Regions from separate parts of the Chimaeribacter sp. YP20170169 genome, predicted to be linked through region 1. Evidence: predicted binding sites of a transcription regulator. Region 1 holds the regulator's gene; each other region holds the start of a gene.

Region 1 (4,212 bases):
GCTACCGCTCGGGTAGCGCCATCAGCGCCTGCCGTATGAATAATTGTAGTGGGTCATGCGGAATTTGCCCGCTTTTGTAGTCAGATTAACCTGAAAAACGGGCACGACCGGGCGCAGGGGCGCATAAAAAGAGCGGGAAAACAGGCGGTAACGTGAAGTGATAATAACGCTTAGCAGATGTAACAACGAATGTCCGCCCGCCAGCCCCGACGGCGCGTCAGGCGCCTGCCGGGAACCAGCTATCCTGTTGCCAGTGGCGACGCCAAATCCAGCCCAGCGCTAGGCCTCGCAGGGCCAGGAACACCGTCAGCGCCAGCCACAGCGCATGGTTGCCCAGCCAGGGCAGCGTTAACAGGGTCAAGCCATAGCCTGCGGCGGCCACCGCCATGCTGTTACGCATCTCACGGCCACGCGTCGCCCCGATAAACATGCCATCCAACAGGTAGCACCAGACGCCCACCAGCGGCAGCAGCACCTGCCAGCCCAGATAGTGCTGCGCCAGCGCATGTAGCGCCGGTAGCGAGGTGAGCGCCGCGACAATCTGTGTCCCAAACAGCGCATAGAGCGCCGCGAACGCCAGCGCCACCAGCCCGGCCTGCCGGCAGGCGGCATGCCACACCGCCTGCAACTGCCCGCGGTTGCGCGCGCCATACGCCTCCCCCGAGTGCGCCTCCACCGCGTAGGCAAAGCCATCCAACGCATAGGCGGTAAAGGTCAGCAGGTTCATCAACAGGGCGTTAACCGCCACCGTCTCACTGCCCAGCCGCGCGCCCAGAATGGTCAGTGAGGCGAAACAGAGTTGCAGCAGCAGCGAGCGCAGCATGATGTCGCGGTTAAGCGCCAGCAGCCGCCGCAGATCGCCGCGCCAGCCCTGTGCCAGCATTGCCCGGCTGATGCCGCGCCGCCGCATGACGCGCGCTGCCAGCCACAGCCCGAGCAGCAGGGTGGCGTACTCCGACAGGACGGTTGCCCACGCCGCGCCCTGCACGCCCCAGTGCAGCCCCATCACCAGCCACAGGTCGAGCACAATGTTCAGCAGGTTGCCTATCACCAGCAGCAGCACCGGTGCGCGCACATGCTGTACCCCCAGCAGCCAGCCGAGGATCACCAGATTCGCCAGTGAGGCGGGCGCGCTGAGCCAGCGGATCTCAAGGAACAGCCGCGCCTGCTCCAGCACCGCGGCATGGCCGCCCACCAGCCCCAGCGCCAGTTCAATCAGCGGGTGGCGGAACAGCAAAATCAGCAGGCCTGCGGCAACCGACAGCAGCAGCGGCTGTATAAAGGCCCGCGCCAGCCGCGCCGGATCGCGGGCGCCGAACGCCTGCGCCGTCATGCCGGTGGTGCTCATGCGCAGGAACAGCAGCAGCATAAACAGGAAGCTGGTCGCCATCGCGCCAACCGCGACGCCGCCGAGGTAGTCTGGACTGTCGAGGTGGCCGATGACGGCGGTGTCCACCAGCCCCAGCAGCGGGACGGTGACGTTGGAGAAGATCATCGGCAGCGCCAAACGCCAGAGCTGGCGGTCGGTCTCGCCGAACCGTAGGGCGGCAATCAGTGGCATCAGTTCGCTCACGGGCAGGGAGAAGAAACGACAACGCCCCACGAGGGGGCGTTATCAGGAGTTCAGGACTGTATCCGGCTGGCGCAGCCGCTTCCTGCACTGCGCCCTATGCCGTTAGCTCCAGTCGCCGTTGCGAATGACGCCGACGGCCAGCCCTTCAATAGAGAAGGTCTGCTCGCGCAGGTCAACCACGATCGGGGTGAACTCTTTGTTTTCCGGCAGCAGGTGCACAATGTTGCCCTGCTTTTTCAGGCGCTTGACGGTGACTTCATCATCAATGCGCGCCACCACGACCTGGCCGTTGCGCGCATCCTGGGTCTTGTGCACCGCCAGCAGGTCGCCATCCAGAATGCCGATATCTTTCATCGACATGCCGCTGACGCGCAGCAGGAAGTCGGCGCTCGGCTTGAACATCGCCGGGTCAACCTGGTAGTGGCTCTCAATGTGCTGCTGGGCCAGCAGCGGCTCGCCGGCGGCGACGCGGCCAATCAGCGGCAGGCCGTTCTCCTCTTCCATCAGCAGGCGGATGCCGCGTGAGGCGCCGGAGACAATCTCAATCACACCCTTGCGCGCCAGCGCCTTCAGGTGCTCTTCTGCCGCGTTAGGCGAGCGGAAACCCAGGCGCTGCGCAATCTCGGCACGCGTCGGCGGCATGCCGGTCTGGGAAATGTGGTCGCGAATGAGGTCATAGACCTCTTGCTGTCTGGTGGTAAGTGCTTTCATCCCGCCCCCTGGTTGTTTATACAGTCTTGCTGGGAGTATATACAGCTACGGCGCAGTTGAAAACCTGACAGGCGAAAAATCCCCGGTTCTGGTGCATTTTGCACTGTTTACCGTGCGCTTTTGCGTAAATCTTCGCAAGTTATGACAAATGGGGCAGCAGCACCATTGCCCAGACGAAAAGTGTCAGTATGATAGCCAACGCAACGGCCGCCGAGCCAAGATCCTTGGCGCGGCCCGAGAGCGGATGCAACTCCGGCCCGATTCTGTCGACAATGGCCTCGATCGCGCTGTTGATAATCTCAATGATCATCACCAGCACGATGGCCCCGACCATCAGGATGCGCTCAACGGTGGTCACATCCAGCCAGAACGCCAGGATGATGGCCGGGATGGCCAACATGGCCTCTTGTCGGAACGCAGCCTCATTTTTCCAGGCTGCCAGCAGTCCTTTTACTGAATAACCGGCCGCTTTATAGATACGGACTAACCCGGTTGTTTGATTTGCCATACGCTCTGCACCTTAAGATGAATTAACAATATTTTAGCGGCTATTCATCCACTCGGGACGAAAGATATCAAACCGGCTTTCTGATATCCTTGCGGCGCATCGCTTATATGAGGCTTTACATTTTTATGTCAGGTTGGCGCAAACTTTACTACTCCCTTTTGAACTTACCGCTCAAATTGCTGGTAAGAAGCAAGGTGATACCTGCCGATCCGGTGACGGAACTCCGCCTGGATCCGACCCGGCCGGTACTTTACGTTTTACCCTATGATTCGAAGGCAGACCTTCTGACCCTGCGGCGGCAGTGCCTGGCGCAGAACCTGCCCGATCCATTAATTCCGCTGGAGATTGACGGCCACCACCTGCCGAGCCATGTGTTCATCGGCCAGGGGCCACGCTTCTTCCGCTATTACACCCCACAGGAGGAGTCGGTCAAGCTGTTCCACGACTACCTCGACCTGCACCGCAACAACCCACAGCTCGACATCCAGATGCTGCCAGTTTCGGTGATGTTCGGCCGCTCGCCGGGCCGCGAGGGGGATGGCCAGATGATGCCGCACCTGCGGCTGCTCAACGGCATCCAGAAGTTTTTCGCCGTGGTGTGGCTGGGGCGCGACAGCTTTGTGCGCTTCTCCAATACCGTCTCCCTGCGCTACATGGCGACCGAGCACGGCACCGACAAGACCATCGCGCAGAAGCTGGCGCGCGTCGCGCGGATGCACTTCGCCCGCCAGCGGCTGGCCGCCGTTGGCCCGCGCCTGCCAGCCCGTCAGGATCTGTTCAACAAGCTGCTGGCCTCCAAGGCGATTGAGAAGGCAGTGGAAGATGAGGCGCGCAGCAAGAAGATCTCCCATGACAAGGCGCGGCAGAACGCCATCGCCCTGATGGAGGAGATTGCCGCGGACTTCTCCTACGAGACGGTGCGCCTCTCCGACCGTATCCTGAGCTGGACGTGGAACCGCCTCTACCAAGGCATCAACGTCAGCAACGCCGATCGCGTGCGCCAGCTGGCGCAGGATGGACAGGAGATCGTCTACGTGCCCTGCCACCGCAGCCACATGGACTACCTGCTGCTCTCCTACGTGCTCTACCATCAGGGGCTGGTGCCGCCGCACATCGCGGCTGGCATCAACCTGAACTTCTGGCCAGCCGGCCCGATCTTCCGCCGACTGGGCGCGTTCTTCATCCGCCGCACCTTCAAGGGCAACAAGCTCTACTCCACGGTGTTCCGTGAGTATCTGGGCGAACTCTTTACGCGCGGCTATTCGGTGGAGTACTTCGTCGAGGGCGGGCGCTCGCGCACTGGCCGCCTGCTGGAGCCGAAAACCGGCACGCTGGCGATGACCATTCAGGCGATGCTGCGCGGCGGCACCCGCCCGATCACCCTCGTGCCGATCTACATCGGCTATGAGCATGTGATGGA
Region 2 (4,212 bases), 990 kb from region 1:
CGCAGGTGTGGAAGATTCAGTCGGCAGCGTAAACAGCGGTTCAGACGGGGTCTCATCCGTTACTGGAGAGAAGGTAAAAGCACTGCCCGCCTGGCTGACAGCCGCCGTAGTGGCCGCTACCGTCGCCACGGCGGCTGGCGTGACGGAGGAGAGCGGCGAGGCTGCCTTCGGCGAAGCACCGTAGCGCGCCTCTTCGCGGGCCGCAAAGGCCTGGCGAAGCGCGTCCTCATCCTCGTGCAGGGCGTCAGTCACTGGCACGGAAGGTGGCGTCTCACGCTCTTCACTGCCATAGCGCTGCTGTTGCTGAGCGGCAAAAGCGCGTGCCAGTTCAGCCTGCTGCGCCTCTTCATCCGGCTCGGCGTGCACGGCCTCAGGCGCAGACGGTGTGCCATAGCGTTGCTGTTGCTGCTCGGCGAAGGCCCGTCCTAGTGCTTCCTGTTCGCCAGCTTCCTCTTCTTCCGGCGAGGAGGAGACAGCAGCCTCACGTGCGGCCTGCTCCGCCTGACGTTGCGAAGGCAATTTAATGCCATAGGAGGCCAGCTCCCGACGGGTCGGGATACGTACCGGGTTCGGGCGGGGCAGCTCTGGGCCAATGCCCTGCTTCACCTGTGGATTGGTGTCGCTGACCGCACTGAAGGCTGGCATAAAGGGTACGTCGCCATCACTGCCCGTGGCATCGCTGGCGGGAAGCTCATCGCTGTCGCGCTGTGCGGCGCTGAAATCGAATGGCGAACGGGCGCTCTCTGTCTCATGCCAATTCCCTAGCCGTGGCCCCTCATCCTCTTCTGCCGCTGGCAGCGTAGGTTGGGTTGGCGCAGGCGTAGTCTGTGGTGCGGCAGTCTGCACCTCGACGTGGTGCAGGGCCGGTGCAGGTGCCGCCTCTACGCTGGCAGCCGCCGTCACACGCTCTGCCGCTACGGCCGTGGCCTCTGCTGGCACAGCCGGGGCCGCGGAGGGTTGGGCCACAGGCTGCGCGGCAGCTGGCGCAGAGGGTGCGGCTGAAGACGCAGGTTGTGCGGCAGAAGGCGCAGAGAAAAGTACGTCGTCGTCAGCCGTCAGGTGCGGCAGTGGCGCCTCTTCACGGGCGTGGCTGGCCGGTGTGGACGCGTCATCGAACGCCTCATCCTCGTCATCATACTCATAACGATCGTCACGGCGGGAGCGATTGGTCATAAAGGTACCGGCACCCAGTACCACCGCGCCGATGCGCTCGGCGATGGTCAGCCAGGACCAGCCGGTGAACAGGGTAAACCCTACCGCCCATACCGCCAGCAGCGCCAGCGTGGCGCCCATGGCATTGACCCACGGCGTCAACGCGTTGCTTATCAGGCTGCCAATTACCCCGCCCGAGGCGAAGTAATAGAGATCGTCAACGTTCAGCGCCGCCAGGCCACATGAGGTAAGCACCAGCGCCAGGAGGCCGATCAGCCGCAGGGAGAGCGTAAAGAAATCGATGTAGTCACGGCTGCCACGCTGCCGGTAGACCACCACACAGCTGACAACCATCAGCGGTGGAATGGCGTAGGCAAACACGCCGAAGGTGAAGAACAGGGTGTCGGCCAACCACGCCCCTACCCCGCCCCCCAGATTATGGATGGGCTCATGCCACGCTGTCTGTGACCAACTTGGGTCAGAAGGGTTGAAACTGAGCAGCGCTGCCATGAGATAAATCCCGAAAAGCGCAATCACCACCAGCAAGGCTTCAAGGAGCCGCCGGCTGCTGCTGAGCTTTTTCAGGCCAATGTCTTTATCTTCTGTGTATTCCTGGCTCAAGAAAGGCTCTCCAGGTTCCTGTGAACGGAAATAACAACCGCGCCGGGAACCCTTCCCGGCGCGTGGGCTGTATGGATAAACAGCAGTGTAGCGAATCTCTTCAGGTTTTGCACCTGCAGCGTTTACCGGGTCTTGATGACCAGACGGTTACTCTGTTTGACTTCTTCCATCACCACATAGGTACGGGTGTCATTCACGCCCGGCAGGCGCAACAGCGTTTCACCCAGCAGCTTGCGGTACGCGGACATATCCGGCACACGGGTCTTCAACAGGTAGTCGAAGTCACCGGAGACCAGATGACACTCCTGGATATCTTCCAACTTCTGTACGGCGGCGTTGAACTGCTCAAAAACATCCGGTGCGCCACGGTTCAGCGTGATCTCCACGAAGACCAGCAGCGAGGCATCCAGATAGTGAGGATTGAGCAGTGCGGTATAGCCATGAATGAAATTCTGCCGTTCCAGGCGACGGACACGCTCCAAGCATGGCGTAGGGGATAAGCCTACCCGTTTGGAAAGTTCGACGTTGGAGATGCGGCCATCCTTCTGCAATTCATTCAGGATGTTGCGATCTATCCGGTCGAGGTCCTTTCCCGGTCGTTTTTTGTTGTCTGCCATTATTATTGTCTCTCTTCTGTTCTTCCCTGTCTTTACACACCCTGCCAACTTCAATGTGTTAAGGGTTGTCCCAAGCGAATACCCAATTGCCCTTGCCCATCGTCAGCCTGGCCCCTGCCTGTCAACTGGTACCTTGCCACGATGAAATCTGGCTGAGAGAAGAATTAATCACTGAATGTCCTGCCAGTTGCGACTGGCGGGGCCATTTGCGCGGGTTTAATTTCTTCTTACACAGATGTTTTCGCAAATGCGTAGCCGATTGTCAAAGTAAAAGAACCAAAATCAGAAGAACGTGCCAGATTAAAAAATAATCACTCCCATTTTTGCAGTGAATTCCCCTACTACCTGACGAGAGGGCCATCACGGCCCAGAGCCGATGGGGCTTGAAATGGCAGCACTTCCTACTGGCACATGGCACACCCAGCCAAATTTGGTGGGTAGCACACTTTGGCGAAAATTTCCTGTATCAACCCATCAAAAATAGGCAAAAACTATCAAACAAATTGATAACAACAGCGGCTGAGGCTTTTGTTAACGCGATTATTTCCCTACAATCGTTTTCATTGCATGTCGTCCCACGCGGAGATAAGAATTCATGAGTACGGTTAAACACAGTAAATTGTTGATTTTAGGCTCAGGCCCGGCAGGTTATACCGCTGCGGTCTATGCAGCGCGCGCCAACCTGCATCCGGTTTTGGTTACCGGCATGGAGAAAGGTGGCCAGTTGACCACCACCACTGACGTTGAGAACTGGCCGGGCGATCCGGAAGGACTGACGGGGCCGCTGCTGATGGAGCGTATGCATGAACATGCCGCTAAATTCAACACTGAAATCCTGTTTGACCACATCCACAGCGTGGATCTGCAGAACCGCCCGTTCCGCCTGACGGGTGACAACGGCGAGTACACCTGTGACGCCCTGATTATCGCCACCGGCGCATCTGCCCGCTATCTGGGCCTGCCGTCGGAAGAGTCATTCAAGGGCCGCGGCGTCTCCGCCTGCGCCACCTGTGACGGCTTCTTCTACCGCAACCAGGAAGTCGCCGTGGTCGGCGGCGGCAACACCGCCGTGGAAGAGGCGCTCTACCTTTCCAACATTGCCGCGAAAGTGCATCTGATTCACCGCCGCGACACCTTCCGCGCCGAGAAGATCCTGATCGACCGGCTGCACGACAAAGTGGCCAGCGGTAACATCGTGCTGCACACCAACAAAACTCTGGATGAAGTGCTGGGCGACCAGATGGGCGTTACCGCCGTCAACCTGCGCAACGCACTGACTGACCAGCTGGAGAAAGTTGATGTGGCGGGTGTCTTCATTGCCATCGGCCACAGCCCGAACACCGCCATCTTCAACGGCCAGCTGGAGCTGGAGAATGGTTACATCAAGGTGCAGTCCGGTATCCACGGCAACGCTACCCAGACCAGCATCCCTGGCGTGTTTGCCGCCGGCGACGTGATGGACCACAACTACCGTCAGGCGATCACCTCCGCCGGCACCGGCTGCATGGCCGCGCTGGATGCGGAGCGCTACCTGGACGGCCTAGCCGCGGCCTGCAACAACGAGTAACCCGCGCCCCGCTCCTCACGCAAAAAAAGGCGGCCTTCGGGCCGCCTTATTATTTTCAGCCGCCCCACGGACGCGGTAACATGTGCGCGATCGAAATAGACCTCCAAACGATCAGGGATTTGGCCTCGTGCCATAACTTCCATGCGCCAGGGCGCATGTGACCGCCATGCACGTCCTGCATGTTGTGCGATGACAGATGGCTGATGACAAAAACTCGACAACAACAACTGCTTCGATGGCTGCGGCAGCAGCGCG
Region 3 (4,212 bases), 1.2 Mb from region 1:
TGTGCGCCAGCGCAAACACAAAGCCACGGTCAAGCAGGCTCAGGCGGCTGGTGCTGAATGAGGGATCCATGCTACTGCCGTAGGAGCCATAGCCATAGACCAGCAGCGGGTTGGCCCCCGCCTGGAACAGGTCACGCCGGTAGACCAGCGACACCGGCACCTTCACCCCATCGCGCGCCGTCACCCATAGCCGTTCGCTGGCATAGTGGCCGCTATCAAAATTCTTCACCTCCTGCTGTTTCAGCAGGGTGCGCTCGCCGCTCTCCATATCCACCTCAAACAGCGAGCTGGGGGTGGTCATGGAGGAGTAGCCGTAGCGCAGCAATTCAGTCTCCGGGTCTGGGTTATAGGCCAGCCAGGTGACGTAGGTGGGATCGTCGAAGCGAATCTCCTTCTGCGCCCCGCTCTGCCAGTGGATCTGGCGCAGGTGGGTCAGCCCCTCGCTGCGCTCCTCCACCACCAGCCAGTGGCGGAACAGGCTGAAGCCCTCCAGCATTACCTCCTGGCGCGCCGGTATCACCACCTGCCACCCCGCCTCGTCCGGGCTTTCGGCCTGATAGAGGCCAAAGTTTTTGCCCTCTTTATTGGAGCGAATATAGAAGTGGTCACGGTAGTGATCGATGGCGTATTCGTGGTCACGACGGCGCGGCACAAAGATCTGTGGCTCGGCCTCTGGCTCCGCCGCGTCCAGCAGCAGGATCTCTGAGGTGGTGGTGCTGCTGAGGTGGATCAGGATATAGCGCTCGGAGGTGGTCTTCTCCAGGCTGACGTAGAAGGTGTCGTCCTGCTCCTCATACACCAGCACATCCTGCGCCGGATCGCTGCCCACCATATGGCGATAAACCTGATAAGGCAGCAGCGTTTTGTCATGCTTGCGCACGTAATAGAGGGTGCGGGAGTCATTGGCCCACTCAAAGCTGGCAGAGGTGTTAGTGATCACCTCTTCCGACCACTGCTCGCTGGCCGCCTCACGGATGCGGATGTCGTACTGGCGGCGCGAGAGGAAATCCTCCGCCATCGCCAGCCGCTGGTTGTCCGGGCTGACGTCCAGTGCGCCGAGGGTGTAGAACTCATGCCCCTCCGCCCGCACGTTGGCATCCAGCAGCACCTCCCATGCCTGCGTCTCGGCGGCAGGCTGGCGCACGTAGATCGGGTACTCCTTGCCGGGCTGGTAGCGGGTCTGGTAGCGGTAACCGTGGCGCACGTAGGGTACTGAGGCATCCTCCTGCGGGATACGATCCACCATCTCCTGATAGAGGGTTTCACGCAGTGCCTGATGGGGCTGCATCATCTGCTCGGTGTACTGGTTCTCGGCGGTCAGGTGGGCCAGCACGTCCGACGCGCTGCGCTCATCATCACGTAGCCAGTAATACTCATCGATACGGCTATCACCGTGCGTGGTGAGAGTATGGGGGCGCTTGTCAGCTTTGGGTGGTGTAATCATCGACTGTTCCCTGGCACTGCCATTGTTAACCGATAAGGGGCGAAAGGACGCACCGGCGCATGGAATCCTGCTAAGTATGGCTACTGCGCCGGTCAGGCGTCGGATAAATGTTGGCGCCTCAGGCAACCTGAAAACAACATCTTAACAAAAGAGGCATGATAGCCCTTAACAGAGGGCGAACTCAATGCAGTAGAGTTGCTGGATATCGGGGTAGAGGGTCTGGATAAGCTGTCGCAGCTCAGGGAGGGACATGTTCTCCTGCCGGGCATGGGTGTCGTTTAGCTCGGAAGGGGCCACCGACGTCACGGCAAGCACGCGCAGATGGCAGAAGACGCCGCCATCCTCAAGGCGCGAGACGCACAACACCTCACCCGGCGTGACGTCGGCCTCAAGGCTGTCACGCAGGGTAATGGTTTTGCGGCCGGCCAGGATGTCATCCTGGAAGCGGCGATAGAAGGTAAAGGATCGCATGGCATCACTCCTTGATGGCGTCAGGCTCAGGCGGCCTGATTGTCGCTGTCCGCCGCCTCTTTGCCGCGGCCCTTGGGCTTCAGGCGCGCAGGCTCTTCAGCACCCTCTTCCGCTTTGCTCGCCAGCACGCTCTCCAGCGAACCGCCGCGCAGGATCTGGGTCAGCGGATCTTTATGCTCGGCCAGGAAGAAGCTCAGGCTTTCACGCTCGCCCTCTTCCATCTCCAGTGCGGAATGGGCCAGCCATTCAGACAGGGTATCGGCCAGATCCAGCATCTTGTCGTAAGCGTCAGCCTCTTTCTTGGTCGCAAACGTCATCTTTTCCTCGCCTTGTCGCACCACGACATATTTCACTTCAACCGTCATGAGTGTTAATCCTCTTAATGGCACACTACTGTATAGATATACAGTTTAAGGAAAATAGGACGGGGAGGCAAGCCCTTTCGCACAAACCGGAACCCGCCTCCCAAAAAATAAATTACTTCAATAACCGGGCTTTACAGCTTTTGCCTTTGATTTTACCTTGCTGGAGCTGCGAGAGCGCACGACGGACGCTGGCACGGCGGATCGCCACATAGGCGTGTACCGGGAACATGTCGATTTTGCCGACTTCCGCCGCCGTCAGCCCGGCGTCACCGGTCAGCGCGCCAAGGATATCGCCGGGGCGGATTTTCGCCTTGCGGCCGCCATCGATGCAGAGCGTAGCCATCTCTGGCTCGAGCGCCACGGACGGGGTCGCCATCAGCTTGTCAGCCGGCTGCCACTGGGTGCGGATGGCGAGGTAATCCTCCAGCGCGTGCACGCGCACCATCTCCTGTGGGGCGCAGAAACTGACCGCCACACCGGCCGTACCCGCGCGGCCGGTGCGGCCAATGCGGTGGACGTGCACCTCGGGGTCGAAGGAGAGCTCGTAGTTCACCACCAGCTCCAGATCCTTGATGTCGAGGCCGCGCGCGGCGACATCGGTCGCCACCAGCACCCGGCAGCTGCGGTTGGCGAAGCGCACCAGCACCTGATCGCGGTCACGCTGCTCCAGGTCGCCGTGCAGGGCCAGCGCGCTGATGTTCTCGGCAGCCAGCGCGTCGGCCACCTCCTGGCAATCGCGTTTGGTGTTGCAGAACACCACACACGAGGCCGGCTGGTAGTGGCGCAGAGTGCCAGTCAGCAGGCGCAGGCGTTTGTCACGGCTGGTTTCGATGAAAATCTGCTCAATGGAGGGCGGCTGCTCACCGCCGTCGATCTCAATCGTCAGCGGCTCGCGCTGGACACGCGCGCTGATGCGGGCGATCCCCTCCGGGTAGGTGGCGGAGAACAGCAGGGTCTGGCGCTGCGGCGGGGTGTAGCGGATCACCTCGTCGATGTCATCGCTGAAGCCCATGTCGAGCATACGATCGGCCTCATCCAGCACCAGCAGGCGCAGTGCGTCCAGGTTCAGCGTCTGCTTGCGCAGGTGCTCCTGTACCCGGCCCGGCGTGCCGACCACGATATGCGGCGGACGCACCAGCGAATCAAGCTGCGGGCCAATGGGCTGGCCGCCGCACAGGGTCAGAATCTTGATGTTCTGGGTGAAGCGCGCGAGGCGGCGCAGCTCTTTGCTCACCTGATCCGCCAGCTCGCGGGTTGGGCAGAGCACCAGCGCCTGAGTGAGGTACTGGCCAGCGACAATCTTGTCCAGCAGGCCAATGCCGAAGGCGGCGGTTTTGCCGCTGCCGGTCTGTGCCTTGGCACGGACGTCACGGCCATCAAGGATGGCCGGCAGGGCGGCGGCCTGTACTGGGGTCATGGTGGCGTAACCCAGTTCCGCCAGATTGTCGAGTTGCTCCGCCGGCAGCGGCAGGGAAGAAAATGGGAGTGTGCTCAAGACAGTCGCTCTTATGATGGAAAAAAAGGGGGGCGGGCGTGTGCTGCAATACAGTCAGTTCCGGCAAGCGCCCATCATAGCAGAGAGCGGGCCGGGCGCGGTAACACGGCGGGGGCCTAGGGCAAAAAAACCCGCGCCGGGCGGGTTTTCAGGCGCTCACCGCACGGGGCGGCAATGCGCAGTCAGATGGTGACCACGTTGGCAGCCGATGGGCCACGCGGGGTCTCCTGTACGGAGAACTCCACCTGCTGCCCTTCCGCCAGGGTTTTGAAGCCGTCGCTAACGATCGCCGAGAAGTGGACGAAGAGGTCATTGGAACCGTCAGCCGGGGTGATGAAGCCGAAGCCTTTGGATTCGTTGAACCACTTCACGTGGCCAGTTTTCTTGCTCATGGCGTTTTCCTTCATTGATAAGTCTGCCCGCAGGCGCGAGACGCC
Region 4 (4,212 bases), on a different replicon from region 1:
CGCCTACCTGTCACGCGTCACCTTTGAGCCGCTGACGCCCCACACGGTGCGTGACGCCACCCAGCTGCGCGAGCAGCTGGCGCGGGTGCAGCGGCAGGGGTATGCGATTAATGATCAACAGCTTGAGATAGGATTGCGATCCATTGCGGTGCCGATGCACGCACGCAAGGGTGGGGTGGTGGCGGCGATGAACGTCGGCGTCAATGCCTCGCAGGTCTCGGCCCAGACCCTGCGCGACACGGTATTGCCGCAGTTGCAGCGTACCGCGATGGAGCTGGCGCTATTGTTGTAATCGCGACATTTAAATGAAATTCCTGCCGGCTTGGCTTGCCAAGGGCGCGCAATATTATCCTTTTTGCGCCGCCGATATGCGGCGTTTCGCCATCATCAGTTTGGGCATTATATCGTAATAATGGTATCCACTATTTTAATGACGGCAGGGTATCCCTGATTTCTGCGCGGATAATAGTGCAGGAAAAATCGGATACTTATTAGGCTGTTGTCGGCTATTTACGATTTAATGTTGTTAATAGTCGTAGGGGTATTATAAGATCGCGCTTCTTAAACATTTGTATAAATATAAAGCATCGAATAGAAAGGTATTATTATGACTGGTTTTCTGAAGACGTTGAACAATATTCGCAGCCTGCGCACTCAGGCGCGTGAGGTCGATCTCTCAACCTTGGAAGAAATCCTGCAAAAACTGACAACCATCGTGGAAGAACGCCGCGAAGAAGAGGCGTCAGAAAAGCAGCAGAAAGAAGAGCACCTTACCAAGCTGAAAGAGTATCTGGAGCTGATGCAGGAAGAGGGCATTGACCCGGCTGAACTGTTGGCGATGACCGATGCCCAAGGTGGCCGCCAGAAGCGCCAGCCGCGTCCGGCGAAATATCAATTCCGCGATGAAAATGGCGAATTGAAAACCTGGACTGGTCAGGGCCGCACCCCGAAAGCCATTAAACTGGCGTTGGATGCCGGCAAGTCGCTGGACGATTTCGCCCTGTGATCGCCCCAGGACGCCGTGTAACAGCGGCGTCCTGCCTTTAATTCCCCGCTTTGCCTCTTTCCCTGCCGCCATTTCCGCTTTTCTCAACCAACCCTATATCATCCCGCTATTCTGGCTGGTGGTTTGTCTGATGACACTTTAGAATCACCTTTTATTATCAAGAAAAGATCAAAATGAAAAAAAGCGTAACCTTAATTCTCGTGCTGCTGATATTGGCGGCCGCTGGCATGTGGTGGAAAAATCGGGCTGATAAAGCCCGTGTGGAAAACGACGGCTATTATAGCGCGGTGATGTGTGTGATTGTGCAACGTCAGGGCAGTGACACGTCGCCAGAGGCCTATCTGCGCGATTTCAATACCGTGATTGAGGGCGGCAACTCCTTCTACGCGCTTGACCGCAAATCGCTGGATCGCGACGAAGCCCGGCGGGTGATTGCCGCTTTCCAGGGGTTGCCTGAGGCCGACAAAGCCCGCGCCGTGCAGCAAGACAGCGCCTGCCGCGCCAACCTGATGGCGGCACTGGCGAAATAACCTGCGGCTAACACCTTGAGAAACGGAGCAATCTCACTTTCCATTCCTCTAAATTATCATATACTGGATAGATAACCAGTATCATTGAGGGAAGTGATGTGATTGTAACAAGCATATTTAGCACGCCGGATGAGGAGATACCGGTGCTGGCGTTGCCGCTGTTTGCCGACTACTGCCGTGCCGGGGTGCCGTCACCGGCGGCGGACTACATTGAGCGGACGCTGGATCTGAACGAGTACTGTATCCGCCACCCCAGCGCCACCTACTTTGTGCGTGCCGAGGGGGATTCAATGGTACTGGCGGGCATCAACAGTGGTGATTTGCTGGTGGTGGATCGCGCCGAAACGCCGCAGCATGGCGACATCGTGATTGCGGCGGTGGAGGGGGAGTTTACCGTCAAGCGGCTCTGCCTGACGCCGCGTCTCTGTCTGGAGCCGATGAACCCGGCCTACCAGCCCATCTACGTAGAGGCTGACCGGCTGGAGATCTTCGGCAAGGTGCTGCACGTCATCCATACCCTGCGTAAATAAAAAAGGCATACCCGCGGGTATGCCCCCTGCCGGGCTAGCCGTTATGGCTGGCCCTTACTCCCCAGATCCTTATCCTCCAACGGGGTAGAGCCAAGCCCCGCACCAGTGACGGGGTTGATGTTCGGGTCAGACTGGGTGCGCTGCGCCATCACCTGATAGTCCACTTTCTGCGACTCCGGGATGGTCAGCACTGCCAGCCCGTCGCCGCCATCCACTGCGGGCTGCGGGTCGGCCACATACTGGAAGTTCTCATCTGAGTTCCAGCTTCCCCGCACCTCGCCCTCACCCGACATGTTGTAGTAGGTGTTGGCAAAGGCGGGCACCGGCGGCAGTTTGCCCGGCGGGAAGTTGTTGCGGATGGCGTAGAGCGCCTTCTCAAAGGAGAGTTGGTGCGCCACTTCACGGGTCATCAGGAAGGTCAGCGCGTCACGCACGCCGACATCATCCGTCAGGTTGATCAGGCGTTCATAGACGATTTTTGCCCTGGCTTCGGCAGCAATATTCGAGCGCAGGTCAGCTGTCGGCTCGCCGATGGTATCAATGTAGGCGGCCGTCCAGGGTACGCCAGCGGAGTTGGTCAGCGGCGGCCCGCCGCCATAGAGCACGCCGGTGATGTGGCTGTCATTGCCGTTGCCGGTCAGTGAGCGATAGAGATCGGCCTCCTTCTGCGTCCCTTCCGACAGCTCGCCCTTCGCGCCCTTGTTCAGCATCGCCACGATGGTGCCAATGATCTCCAAATGGCTTAGCTCCTCGGTGGCAATATCCAGCAGCAGATCCTTGCGCCCCGGATCATCATCGCCCAGCCCTTGGGTGAAGTAGCGGCAGGCCGCCGCCAGTTCGCCCTGTGGCCCGCCAAACTGCTCCAGCATCAGGTTAGCCAAGCCAGGGTTGGGTTCAGAAACCCGGACAGTGTATTGCAGTGATTTGACATGTTTAAACATTCGCCATCCTCAATGTTTGGGTGGTCAGAAATAGGGGAAATCCCTTGCAAACCGCATTGTGGTGCTTTGTCGATATCATGCTCACACATGCAGGCCATGGGGAAAATCCATCGGGTGAACACGGCACTGCATGGCGTTATCTGGAAGGTGGCATAGGGCCAACTGGGCAGGTAACACACCTAAGTTATAGAACATGTGGGATAAGTGACGCGGCCGTGATGGGAAATGTGTCAGGTGGCTGGCAGATAGGGGGAGGCAGTATTAGGGGGCACCAGCGTGCTTTGGGGCACTGAATCGCCTGATAACCTTGGGGTTATTGGCCGCTTGGCGGGATAGTGCAGTTCTGCGTTAAGAAAGGCGACAAAATGTAAAAAGCCCCAGCATGGGCCGGGGCTTTGCTTAAGGCACGGGAGCCTTATTCGTTGATACGTGGGTGTTGCTGGATCAGGCTGGCACGTTTGGTCTCCAGCTCAGCGATCTGCGTATTGATGTCTTCAATCTTCTGCTCAATGTTGTCGTGGTGCTCACGCAGAATCTCCTTGGCTTCCGCCAAATCGGAGGCTGCCGGGGTCGCACCACGCAGGGGCTTGTTGGCGGTCTCCTTCATGAAGATACCGGTCGCCAGGCCCACCAGCGCCACCACCATCAGGTAGTAACCCGGCATATAAAGGTCACCCGAGGACTCCACCAGCCAGGCGGCGATGGTCGGCGTCAGGCCGGCAATCAGCACCGAGATGTTGAAGGCGCTGGCTAGCGCACTGTAGCGGATGTGGGTCGGGAACATCGCTGGCAGGGTGGAGGCCATCACGCCGGTGAAGGCGTTAAGGACGACCGCCAGCAGCAGCAGGCCAGCGAAGATTAGCCCGGTCACTTGGCTGTTGATCAACATGAAGCAAGGCACCGCCAGCACCAGCAGCGCGATGCTGCCGATAATCACGAACGGGCGACGGCCAAAGCGGTCACTCAGCAGGCCCATTATCGGCTGCACAAACAGCATCCCGATCATTACCGCGATGATAATCAGCACACCGTGGTCTTCCGAGTAGTGCAGGTTATGCGACAGGTAGCTCGGCATGTAGGTGAGCAGCATGTAGTAGGTGACGTTGGTGGAGATCACCAGACCAATACAGGTCAGCAGGCTTTTCCAGTGGCGGGTGGCAATCTCTTTGAACGACACTTTCGGGCCATCACGCAGGCCTTCGCGG

What was found. The regulator LexA, encoded in region 1, represses DNA repair genes until DNA is damaged. The targets are predictions, from matches to a motif close to TNCTGTATGTACATACAGNA.
Region 2: the regulator LexA is predicted to act here: its motif matches at 1,839-1,858, upstream of ACK3SD_RS11470 (DNA translocase FtsK 4TM domain-containing protein).
Region 3: the regulator LexA is predicted to act here: its motif matches at 2,307-2,326, upstream of ACK3SD_RS10300 (YebG family protein).
Region 4: the regulator LexA is predicted to act here: its motif matches at 1,598-1,617, upstream of umuD (translesion error-prone DNA polymerase V autoproteolytic subunit).

What each region holds. Positions count from the first base shown of each region.
Region 1 covers NZ_CP176824.1:3,517,492-3,521,703, forward strand. Annotated here, with positions in the region: gene dinF (MATE family efflux transporter DinF) at 218-1,561, opposite strand; gene lexA (transcriptional repressor LexA) at 1,676-2,284, opposite strand; gene ACK3SD_RS16045 (diacylglycerol kinase) at 2,424-2,792, opposite strand; gene plsB (glycerol-3-phosphate 1-O-acyltransferase PlsB) at 2,918-4,212, shown strand, end outside.
Region 2 covers NZ_CP176824.1:2,528,800-2,533,011, forward strand. Annotated here, with positions in the region: gene ACK3SD_RS11470 (DNA translocase FtsK 4TM domain-containing protein) at 1-1,773, opposite strand, end outside; gene lrp (leucine-responsive transcriptional regulator Lrp) at 1,896-2,390, opposite strand; gene trxB (thioredoxin-disulfide reductase) at 2,986-3,957, shown strand; gene cydD (heme ABC transporter permease/ATP-binding protein CydD) at 4,161-4,212, shown strand, end outside.
Region 3 covers NZ_CP176824.1:2,294,885-2,299,096, forward strand. Annotated here, with positions in the region: gene ACK3SD_RS10290 (S9 family peptidase) at 1-1,444, opposite strand, end outside; gene yqfB (N(4)-acetylcytidine aminohydrolase) at 1,610-1,915, opposite strand; gene ACK3SD_RS10300 (YebG family protein) at 1,942-2,280, opposite strand; gene dbpA (ATP-dependent RNA helicase DbpA) at 2,393-3,775, opposite strand; gene cspE (transcription antiterminator/RNA stability regulator CspE) at 3,958-4,167, opposite strand.
Region 4 covers NZ_CP176825.1:81,873-86,084, forward strand. Annotated here, with positions in the region: gene ACK3SD_RS18215 (IclR family transcriptional regulator domain-containing protein) at 1-292, shown strand, start outside; gene ACK3SD_RS18220 (H-NS family histone-like protein) at 608-1,006, shown strand; gene ACK3SD_RS18225 (hypothetical protein) at 1,180-1,536, shown strand; gene umuD (translesion error-prone DNA polymerase V autoproteolytic subunit) at 1,638-2,066, shown strand; gene ACK3SD_RS18235 (manganese catalase family protein) at 2,108-3,007, opposite strand; gene proP (glycine betaine/L-proline transporter ProP) at 3,423-4,212, opposite strand, start outside.